4 regions of the Streptomyces sp. NPDC001606 genome follow, and region 2 is predicted to be linked to each of the others. Evidence: riboswitches for the same ligand, from Rfam matches in the RefSeq annotation. Region 2 holds a riboswitch; each other region holds the start of a gene.

Region 1 (2,192 bases), on a different contig from region 2:
GTGGACGTCGACACGGGCGTCGGCGGCTCCGGCGGCACCGGCGGCACGGGCGACTCGTCCGGTTCCACGGACGGCTCCGGTTCGTCCGGCTCGTCGGATGCGGGTACGCCGTCCGACCCGACGACGGGCTCGACCGGCTCGGCGGACTCGACGGGCTCGCCGTCCGGTTCCGGTTCCGGCACGGACAGCGGCACCGGCTCCGGCGGCGCCGGCTCCTCCGGCCCCTCCACCTCGACCCAGGACCCCGCCTCGACCCCCTCCTCGGGTACGGGCAAGGATTCCGGCGCGCACCACGGCAAGGCGCACGGCTCCACCCCGAGCGGCACCCCGAAGCCGGGCACCTCCGCGCCGACCGGCAGCCAGAACCCCAAGGAAAGCGACACTTCCACCCCGGACACGCCGGAAGCGGACGATCCGGACCCGACCCAGCAGAGCGCCGGCTCCTGGAGCCTGGTGGACACCGGTTCGCTCAGCAGTGGCGGGCGTCACCGTGGGGACAGTGCGGACGAAAACGTGACAAACGGTCAGAACGACGCCGCTTCGGGCCGCCATGCCTCCCGTCGGCCGGACACCTACACCGTGCGCGCGGGGGACTCTCTCACCTCCATTGCGGACTCCCTTGGGGTCGACGGCGGATGGCATGCCCTCTACGCCGAGAACCAGAAGTCCATCGGGTCCGACCCGAACGACATCAGTGCCGGTCAGACGCTGAAAGTCGGTACCGAAACGGGCGTAAATTAGGGCCAGTTGACGCCCTGCTTGATCGCTAATGTCCGTTTTGGCGAAAGTGTGGGATGAGTCTCAGAAGCCCTGATCGTCTTTGAAATTCCGCCGATCGCGTGTCTACGGTCAGGACCGCTCGCCACCGCGAGCCCCGGCGGTCGCAACGCCGAATCCTGCCAGCGGCCACCCGGGAACAGTCGTCGCTTCGAGCGCCGCAGGCAGGAGCGGGGGAACCAAGGTAGGTGCCGTGACCGGCCGTTGAGGCCGGAACCGGCTTGGGGTGAAGCCGCGCCCCGCGCAAGCGGAGTGCGGCCGGGCAACTCAACCGGCCCGAACCCGACAGCTCACCTCGCAGGCGTCGGTGAGGGGATGATCCATGCTGTTTTCCGGCAAGGGCAAGCACCGTCGTCCGTCCAAGGCCGTCCGCGCCGTCGCACTCGCCGGTGTCGCCGGCGCCGCCGTCGCCGCCCCGCTGATGGCGGCCGGCAACGCCTCCGCCGCCACCGCCTCCCAGTGGGACGCCGTCGCCCAGTGCGAGTCCGGCGGCAACTGGGCCATCAACACCGGCAACGGCTTCTACGGCGGTCTTCAGTTCTCCGCCTCCACCTGGGCCGCGTACGGCGGCACCGCCTACGCCTCGACCGCCGACAAGGCCAGCAAGGCGCAGCAGATCTCCGTCGCCGAGAAGGTCCTCGCCGCGCAGGGCAAGGGTGCCTGGCCGGTCTGCGGCACGGGCCTGACGAGCACGCCGTACAACGGCTCCGCCCCGGCCGGCGGCTCCACGACCAAGAGCACCGGCTCCACGACCAAGAGCACCGGCACCACCAGCCGCTCCACCGACGGGCAGGCCGCCACCCGCTCCACCCAGCGCACCACCCCGTCCCCGAGCAAGACCGTGACCACGCCGACCGGCAAGAAGGTCAAGAAGGGCGACGGCGAGTACAAGGTGGTCGCGGGCGACACCCTCAGCACCATCGCCGAGAAGCACCACGTCCAGGGCGGCTGGAAGAAGCTGTTCGACCTGAACAAGGACATCGTCACGGACGCCGACCTGATCTACCCGGGCCAGCAGCTGCACCTGAAGTGACCTGCGGCCCCGCGCAGAGCCACAGCGCCCTCACCACCGGGCCCCCCACACTCGCAGCCGAGTGAAGCCCCGGTGAGGGCCGACCCCCCGTCCCCGCGGGCCCCCCGCCCCGGCGCGTTCTCCCCCGTACGCGCCGGGGCGGGGCTTTTCCATGACCGGCCCCCGGCCGCTCCGGGCCGGCCGGGCTCTTTGCCGAGCCGTCGTCCGCTGTTCTTCCGCACCCCCCTTTGTTCCGACGGTGAACAATGGGTACCGTCTGCGTGTCCTTCCCCGTCCACGGGCCGGTCGGTCGGCTGGCCGATGGCCCTGGGGCGGTTAGGCTCTAGTCGCAAGGCACAGCCGTAAGGCAGACCGCCCCGAACTTCCAGCGTCACATCCAAGA
Region 2 (2,192 bases):
ACGTTGCCGCCGAGGGCGAGCGGGAAGACCTCGAGGTCGGAAGAGCCGAGTGTGCGCAGTGAAGTCATGATCAATACCAACGCCGGCGGGAGGAAGCTCATTCCTCCGCCGGCGCCGTGTTCACCCGGAAAGCCGGGCCTGTCAGGGGTTGAGGCCCTTGTCGCGCAGCCAGGCCATGGGGTCGATGGCGGTGGGCTGGCCGTCCGGGTGGACCTCCAGGTGCAGGTGCGGGCCGGTGACGTTGCCGGTCGCGCCGACGCGGCCGATGACGTCGCCGGTGTTCACCTGCTGGCCGACCGAGACGTTGATCGAGGACTGGTGGCAGTACCAGAGCTGGGTGCCGTCGTCGAGGGTGATGACCGTGCGGTAGCCGTAGGCACCGGCCCAGCCCGCCTCGGTGACCTTGCCGGCGTGCACCGACTTGATGAGGGTGCCGGTGGGGGCGGCGAAGTCCAGGCCGGTGTGGTAGCCGGAGGACCACATGGAGCCGGGCTGCCCGAAGGTGCCGGTGATCGTGTAGGACACGACCGGCAGCGAGTACTGCTTGGCCAGCTCGGCCAGGCGCTTGGCCTCGGCCTCCTTCTTGGCGTCGGCCTCCGCCTTCTGCTTGGCGGCGGCGGCCTTGGCGGCGGCGGCCTGCTCGGCCTTGGCGGCCGCGGCGGCGGTCTGCTTCTCGGAGGCGGCGAGCGCGGCGATGGTGGCCTTGCTGTCGGCCTGCCCCTTCTGCTGCTCGGCCTGGGCCATGATCCGGTTGCGCAGGGCCTCGCCCGCGCCACCGCTCTGCCCGGCCTCGGCCGAGGCCACACCGACGTTGCCGAGCGTGCCGGTGGCGTCCTTGGGGGCGTCGGCGGAGTCGCCGCCGAAGAGGTGCTCGACGGAGTCCAGGTCCGGCATGGAGACGGAGACCGGCACCTTGCCGGGGTTGGCGCTGGCCATGCCGCCCGCGCCGACGGCGGCCATCACACCGACACCGAGGACGGTGGAGCTGCGCGCGAAGCCGCCGCGCTGCTTGGCGACGCGGTGCCGGCCGCGGACCGGAGCGACGGACTCCGCAGTGGGGTTCCACTCCTCCCAGGGGCCGTCCTCGGCGGCGGGGGAGCCGTATCCGAAGGTGTCCGTCTCGCGCTGAGCGGGTATGAACGGGGCTTCTGGGGCAGGCCGGTTGGACGCCACGCGGGCGCGCTCCTTTCCTTCCTCCGCCTACCGGGTTAGCTGACGGGTTCGGAGCAGGAAGGTCTCCTACGCGCGTAAACCGATCGTGGGCCGAGTCCGCTCAGCAAGTCCACGACGGTGTCCGCGTGATTCACCCCAAGGTGGTGGTTCCCCGGTTCCCTTACGGGATTCGGCGCGTGCGCACGGAGCCGCCTCTTGTGACGGCTGGGACGACCGCGCTGCGTTATCGAACGTTAATAGACCTTGCGGTTACTTTCCAAGCCCGTCCAGCTTGATCGTTAACCTTTTATGCCGGCACTTAAGGGTCACAAGACCTGCAAACCGGGCGAGTTGACGGCAGCTCGGCCACCGTTCAGGAGTCACAGCGTTTTTGATGGTGACTCAGATGTTATGCGCACGGAGTCGCCCGGTCACTCACCGTGAGGCCCCCTGCGGGGAGACCCTCAGGGGTGCCGTACGGCGAGCAGCGCCATGTCATCCGCCATCCCGCCCCCGGAGTGCCTGCGCACCTCGTCCGCGAGCCGCCCGAGCAGCGCGCCCGGACCGGCGAAGGTACGGCCGGCGAGCCGCCGCTCGGGGTCGTAGAACCGGCCGTGGGCGTCCCGGGCCTCGGACAGCCCGTCGGTGTAGAGCAGCAGGGTGGCCCCGCCCGGAAAGGCCGCCTCCAGCACCCGGTCCGGCCACTGCCCGAGATCGCCCATGCCGAGCGGCAGCGCGGGCTCGGGCCCGGCCAGTGTGCGCACCGCGCCGTCGGCGTACAGCAGCAGCGGCGGCGGATGGCCGCGGTTGACGACCCGGACGAGCCCCTCGCCGTGCGGAAGTTCGGCCAGTACGGCGGTGGTGAACCCCTCGAAGGCGTCGATACCGTCCCGCCGGGCGCCCTCACGGGCCAGCGCCCGCTCCAGCCGCTGCGCCACCTCCTCCAGCGTGGCCTCCTGCTCGGCCGCCTCCCGGAACGCGCCGATCACCACGGCGACCGCAGCGACGGCACCCAGCCCCTTGCCCCGCACATCCCCGAC
Region 3 (2,192 bases), on a different contig from region 2:
GAGTCCTCACGGATGTACGCGCCCGGCTCGGGGGAGTGGATCATCATGCCGTTGCCCGTGCAGAGGCCGACATGGCTGCTGTCGTCGTAGAAGAAGACCAGGTCGCCGGGGCGGGCGTCGGCGAGCGGCACGGGCGTGCCGGCGGCCGCCTGGTCCCGGGCGGAGCGCGGAAGGGTGACGCCGGCGGCCTTCCAGGCGGCCTGGGTGAGGCCGGAGGCGTCGTAGGAGCCGGGGCCGCTGGCGCCGGACACGTATGGCCTGCCGATCTGGGCGCGGGCGAAGGCGACCGCCAGCTCGGCCCGGGTGACCTGGGCGCCGTACGCCGGACCGGCACCCTCTGCCCGCTTCCGCCCGGCGAGCGCGGCCGAGCGGGCGTCCGCCTCGGCGGTCAGCCGGGACAGCAGCTCGCGCGCGGTGGCGAGCTTGCGCTGGACGGCGGCCTTGGCGGTCTTCACGTCGTACGGGGCGGCGGCAGCCGATGTCGCCGCGCCCAGGTCGGCGGTAGCCGGTATCGGCGCACCCAGGTCGGCGGCAGCCGATGTCGCCGCGCCCAGGTCGGCCGTCATGCGCGTGCCAGGGCGCTCGCCCCGCGGGCCCGCATCGGTGATCTCGCCGCCCGCGTCCCGGCCGCGCGCGTTCCCGCCGGTGGTGGCCCTGGTCCGCTCCGCCGCGTCCTTCACGCGCGAGGCCAGCCGGTTCATCACCCGGCTCGGCGCGAAGTGGTCCTGCGGGAACTCCGCGAGCAGCGAAGCGGCCACGTCCGGCGCCGTGGCGAACGGCACCAGGCCCGCGCGGGCCCGGGCGTGCCGTCCCGCGGGCCGGGCGCCCCCCGCGCGCGGGTCGTCCTGGCCCGGGTCGCCCCGGCGCGCTTCCGCCGTGTGCGCCGGCTGCCGCGCGGCCGACGCCTCCGCGGAAGCGGAATAGACCCCCTGCCGGCCGGCTCCCGGCTCCTCGAAGCGCGTGCCCTGCCGGGCGGCTCCCGGCTGCTCCGGGCCCGCCCCCTGCCGGGCGGCCTCCGCCGCCTCCGCGCGGGCTCGCTGGCGGGCTGCCGCCGACTCCTGCGAGCGTGCGCGCTGCCGGGCCGCCGGTTCCGCCTCCGCGGCCGAGTCGGCGCGGCGGTAGAACTCGTCGATCTTCTTCTCGATCTCCTCCAGGCTCGGCCTGCCGTCGGGGGCGGGGACGGCCTCGGCCGTGTGGGACAGGACGGCCACGGAGGTGAACGCGGCGGTGGCGAGGGCGGGGCCGCGCAGGCCCGGTCCATGGGTGCCGCCGGGCCACGGCTTGCGGTGCGACGCCAAAAGAGGCGACTCCTTCCAACGCGCCGCCTACCGGGTTAGCTGTCGGGTTCGGGCGGGTGCTTCGGAAGGGTTGCCCTACGGCGTCGTCCCGGGCGGGAGGTCGGCCGATTCACCCCAGGATCGGTGGGTCCCCGGCTCCGGGCACCGTGCGGGGCGCGCCGGATTCGGCGGAGGCCGCGCGGCCCGGCGAGGTTCGCCGGAGAGGGGTCGTGCGGCCTGACGGCAACCTAGCCAACTCGTGTGCGTCCTGTGAAGGTTGGTGCGAGGTATGTCCGATACATTTCCGTGACCTGAGGGGCACTTGTCTACGCGCGTGAGCAGGCGCTTCCGCAGCGTGAGCGGTCGACGGGCGCCACGCGGGCCGTGGTCGGCGGGGTCGCCGGCCGGCCGAGTTCCGGGGACGGCGACCGGTTGTCGGTGGGGCACCCTAGACTCGGAGAGCGATGAGCAGCCTCTTTGACGACAGCTTCCTGGCGGACCTCCAGCCCCCGCGTGGGCACGAGGAGGAGCCCCCGCCGCCGACCGAGGACGATCACGCTCCGGAGCCGCTTCCGGACGATCTGTTCGGCGGGAAGTTCGACGTGCCGCCGGACCGGGACTCCTACTACCGCGACGGCGCCCCGCGTCCCGCCATCGACTCGGCGGCCCTCCTGGAGGGGCTGAACGAGAACCAGCGCGCCGCGGTCGTGCACGCCGGCTCCCCGCTGCTCATCGTCGCCGGGGCCGGCTCCGGCAAGACCCGCGTGCTCACCCACCGCATCGCGCACCTGCTCGGCGAGCGGCATGTCCACCCCGGCCAGATCCTCGCGATCACCTTCACCAACAAGGCCGCGGGCGAGATGAAGGAGCGCGTGGAGCAGCTCGTCGGCCCGCGCGCGAAAGCGATGTGGGTGA
Region 4 (2,192 bases), on a different contig from region 2:
CATCGCGCCGAACCGGCAGGAGACCGCCACCAGCGAGCCCGTCTTGCCGGCGAGCACGTCCAGGTAGTGCTCGACCGGGTCACGGCCGTCCGAGGGACCGGCCGTCTCCAGGATCTGGCCGGTGACCAGCCGTTCGAACGCGAGGGCCTGGACCCGGACCGCCTCGGGGCCCAGGTCGGCGAGGATCTGGGAGGCCCGGGCGAAGAGGAAGTCGCCGGTGAGGACCGCGACGGAGTTGCCCCAGCGGGTGTTGGCGCTGTCCACGCCGCGCCGCACGGCGGCCTCGTCCATGACGTCGTCGTGGTACAGCGTGGCCAGATGGGTCAGCTCGACGACGACGGCCGACGGCACCACGCCCGGGGCGTAGGGGTCGCCGAACTGCGCCGCGAGCATGACGAGCAGTGGCCGGAACCGCTTCCCGCCGGCTCGTACGAGGTGCTGTGCGGCCTCCGTGATGAACGGGACCTCGCTCTTGGTGGCCTCGAGCAAGCCTTCCTCGACAGCCGTCAATCCGGCCTGGACATCGGCTTCCAGAGCCTGGTCCCGCACGCTCAGCCCGAACGGCCCGACGACGGTCACGAGGGGTCTCCTGTCTGCTGGTGTCTGCTGGCGATTACACGGTTTGTCGATAGGTCGCTGCCATCACTCGAGTCAGCGTATCCGGTCCTGTTTCGATCACCGATAGCGCCCACCGGTCCAGCCCGGTCGGCATCGGATCATGATCACTAAGGTTTCGATCGGATGGTAAGAACGGACATCTATCGACTTAACAGAACTCCATGTGCCTTGTCGCGCCCTGCGGGCAACTCCATTACATCCATTACACCCATTACATCCAATGAATACCTTGAATCCCTCATGTCCGTTTTGGAATGACTTGCTATTCCGTGAATTGGGTCACGCGGCCAGTCCCGGGCACCCCTCCCTCGCAGGCCCGCTTCCTCCTTGTTCTGCAAGCGAGTTGAGCATTGGCAACCGCAAAGGATCAAGTACCCCATATGGCGCAGACCAAGGTCAAATAGTGCGTTGTGTGAATCCAGTACTTGTTCCCGACATGTGCTCTCGCATACGTTCCGGGCCGTCGGGCGGACGCCGAATCCTGCCGCCGCCCGCATACCCATCCACGAACCCATTCGTACGGCAGGAGCGGGGGACCCAGGTAAGCCGCCGGACCGGAAGGCACACGCCGCACCGGCCCGGCTAGGGGTGAAGCCATGCCTCCTCCAGGGCACGGCCGGGCACCTCCCCGCCCGAACCCGACAGCTCACCTCGCAGGCGCCGGAGAGGAACGCCCCCATGTCTGCTGCCGCTCAGCCCCGCCGTCCCCGCACCAACCGCCTGGTCCGCGCGCTCGCCGTCGCCGGCACCGGCGTCGCCGTCCTCGCCCTGCCGCTCATCGGCGCCACCACCGCGTCCGCCGCCACCGGCACGACCGCCACGGCCTCCACCACGCTCGCCGGGTACCCGAACAACCTCGACGGCTGGATCCGCGAGTCGCTCGCGATCATGGCCCAGAAGGGCATTCCGGGCACCTACAACGGCATCTACCGCAACGTCATGCGGGAGTCCTCCGGCAACCCGAACGCCATCAACCTCTGGGACTCCAACGCCGCCGCGGGCATCCCGTCCAAGGGTCTGCTCCAGGTCATCGACCCGACCTTCCAGGCCTACCACGTGGCCGGCACCTCCTTCGACCCCTACGACCCGGTCGCGAACATCACGGCCGCCTGCAACTACGCCGCCGCGCGGTACGGGTCCATCGACAACGTCTTCGGCGCGTACTGAGGTCCCCGACCGGCCGGTGCCTACTGAAGAACCGGTCAGTCGGTAGGGAAGAGTCTTTCGAGGACGACGGCGATGCCGTCGTCCTCGTTCGACAGGGTGACCTCGTCGGCCACCGCCTTCAGTTCCGGATGGGCGTTGGCCATGGCGACCCCGTGCCCGGCCCACTCGAACATCGGGACGTCGTTGGGCATGTCCCCGAACGCCAGCGCCCGGTCGGCGCCGGTGCCGAGCCGCTCAGCGGCCAGCGCCAGCCCGGTCGCCTTGGTCACCCCGCGCGGCTGTAGCTCCACCATGCCCGGGCCCGACATGGTGACCGTCGCCAGCGACCCCACCACCGCGCGCGCGGTGGCCGCCAGCTCGTCGTCCGACAGGGTGGCGTGGCGCAGCAGCACCTTGCTGATGGGCGC

What was found. Region 2 has a riboswitch for cyclic di-AMP ahead of ACWCV9_RS36710 (M23 family metallopeptidase). Riboswitches for the same ligand answer to the same signal wherever they lie in the genome.
Region 1: linked by a shared signal. The riboswitch ahead of ACWCV9_RS28200 (transglycosylase family protein) and the one ahead of ACWCV9_RS36710 (M23 family metallopeptidase) in region 2 are both predicted to bind cyclic di-AMP.
Region 3: linked by a shared signal. The riboswitch ahead of ACWCV9_RS21070 (C40 family peptidase) and the one ahead of ACWCV9_RS36710 (M23 family metallopeptidase) in region 2 are both predicted to bind cyclic di-AMP.
Region 4: linked by a shared signal. The riboswitch ahead of ACWCV9_RS31985 (transglycosylase SLT domain-containing protein) and the one ahead of ACWCV9_RS36710 (M23 family metallopeptidase) in region 2 are both predicted to bind cyclic di-AMP.

The regions. Positions count from the first base shown of each region.
Region 1 is NZ_JBSFHC010000018.1:93,204-95,395, forward strand. Features, by position in the region: gene ACWCV9_RS28195 (transglycosylase family protein) at 1-741, shown strand, start outside; cyclic di-AMP (ydaO/yuaA leader) riboswitch at 924-1,096, shown strand; gene ACWCV9_RS28200 (transglycosylase family protein) at 1,100-1,810, shown strand.
Region 2 is NZ_JBSFHC010000036.1:3,636-5,827, reverse strand. Features, by position in the region: gene ACWCV9_RS36715 (aldo/keto reductase) at 1-68, opposite strand, end outside; gene ACWCV9_RS36710 (M23 family metallopeptidase) at 142-1,173, opposite strand; cyclic di-AMP (ydaO/yuaA leader) riboswitch at 1,183-1,358, opposite strand; gene ACWCV9_RS36705 (PP2C family protein-serine/threonine phosphatase) at 1,617-2,192, opposite strand, start outside.
Region 3 is NZ_JBSFHC010000011.1:120,938-123,129, reverse strand. Features, by position in the region: gene ACWCV9_RS21070 (C40 family peptidase) at 1-1,298, opposite strand, end outside; cyclic di-AMP (ydaO/yuaA leader) riboswitch at 1,306-1,478, opposite strand; gene pcrA (DNA helicase PcrA) at 1,742-2,192, shown strand, end outside.
Region 4 is NZ_JBSFHC010000023.1:11,698-13,889, forward strand. Features, by position in the region: gene ACWCV9_RS31980 (polyprenyl synthetase family protein) at 1-579, opposite strand, end outside; cyclic di-AMP (ydaO/yuaA leader) riboswitch at 1,112-1,291, shown strand; gene ACWCV9_RS31985 (transglycosylase SLT domain-containing protein) at 1,297-1,785, shown strand; gene ACWCV9_RS31990 (HAD family hydrolase) at 1,821-2,192, opposite strand, start outside.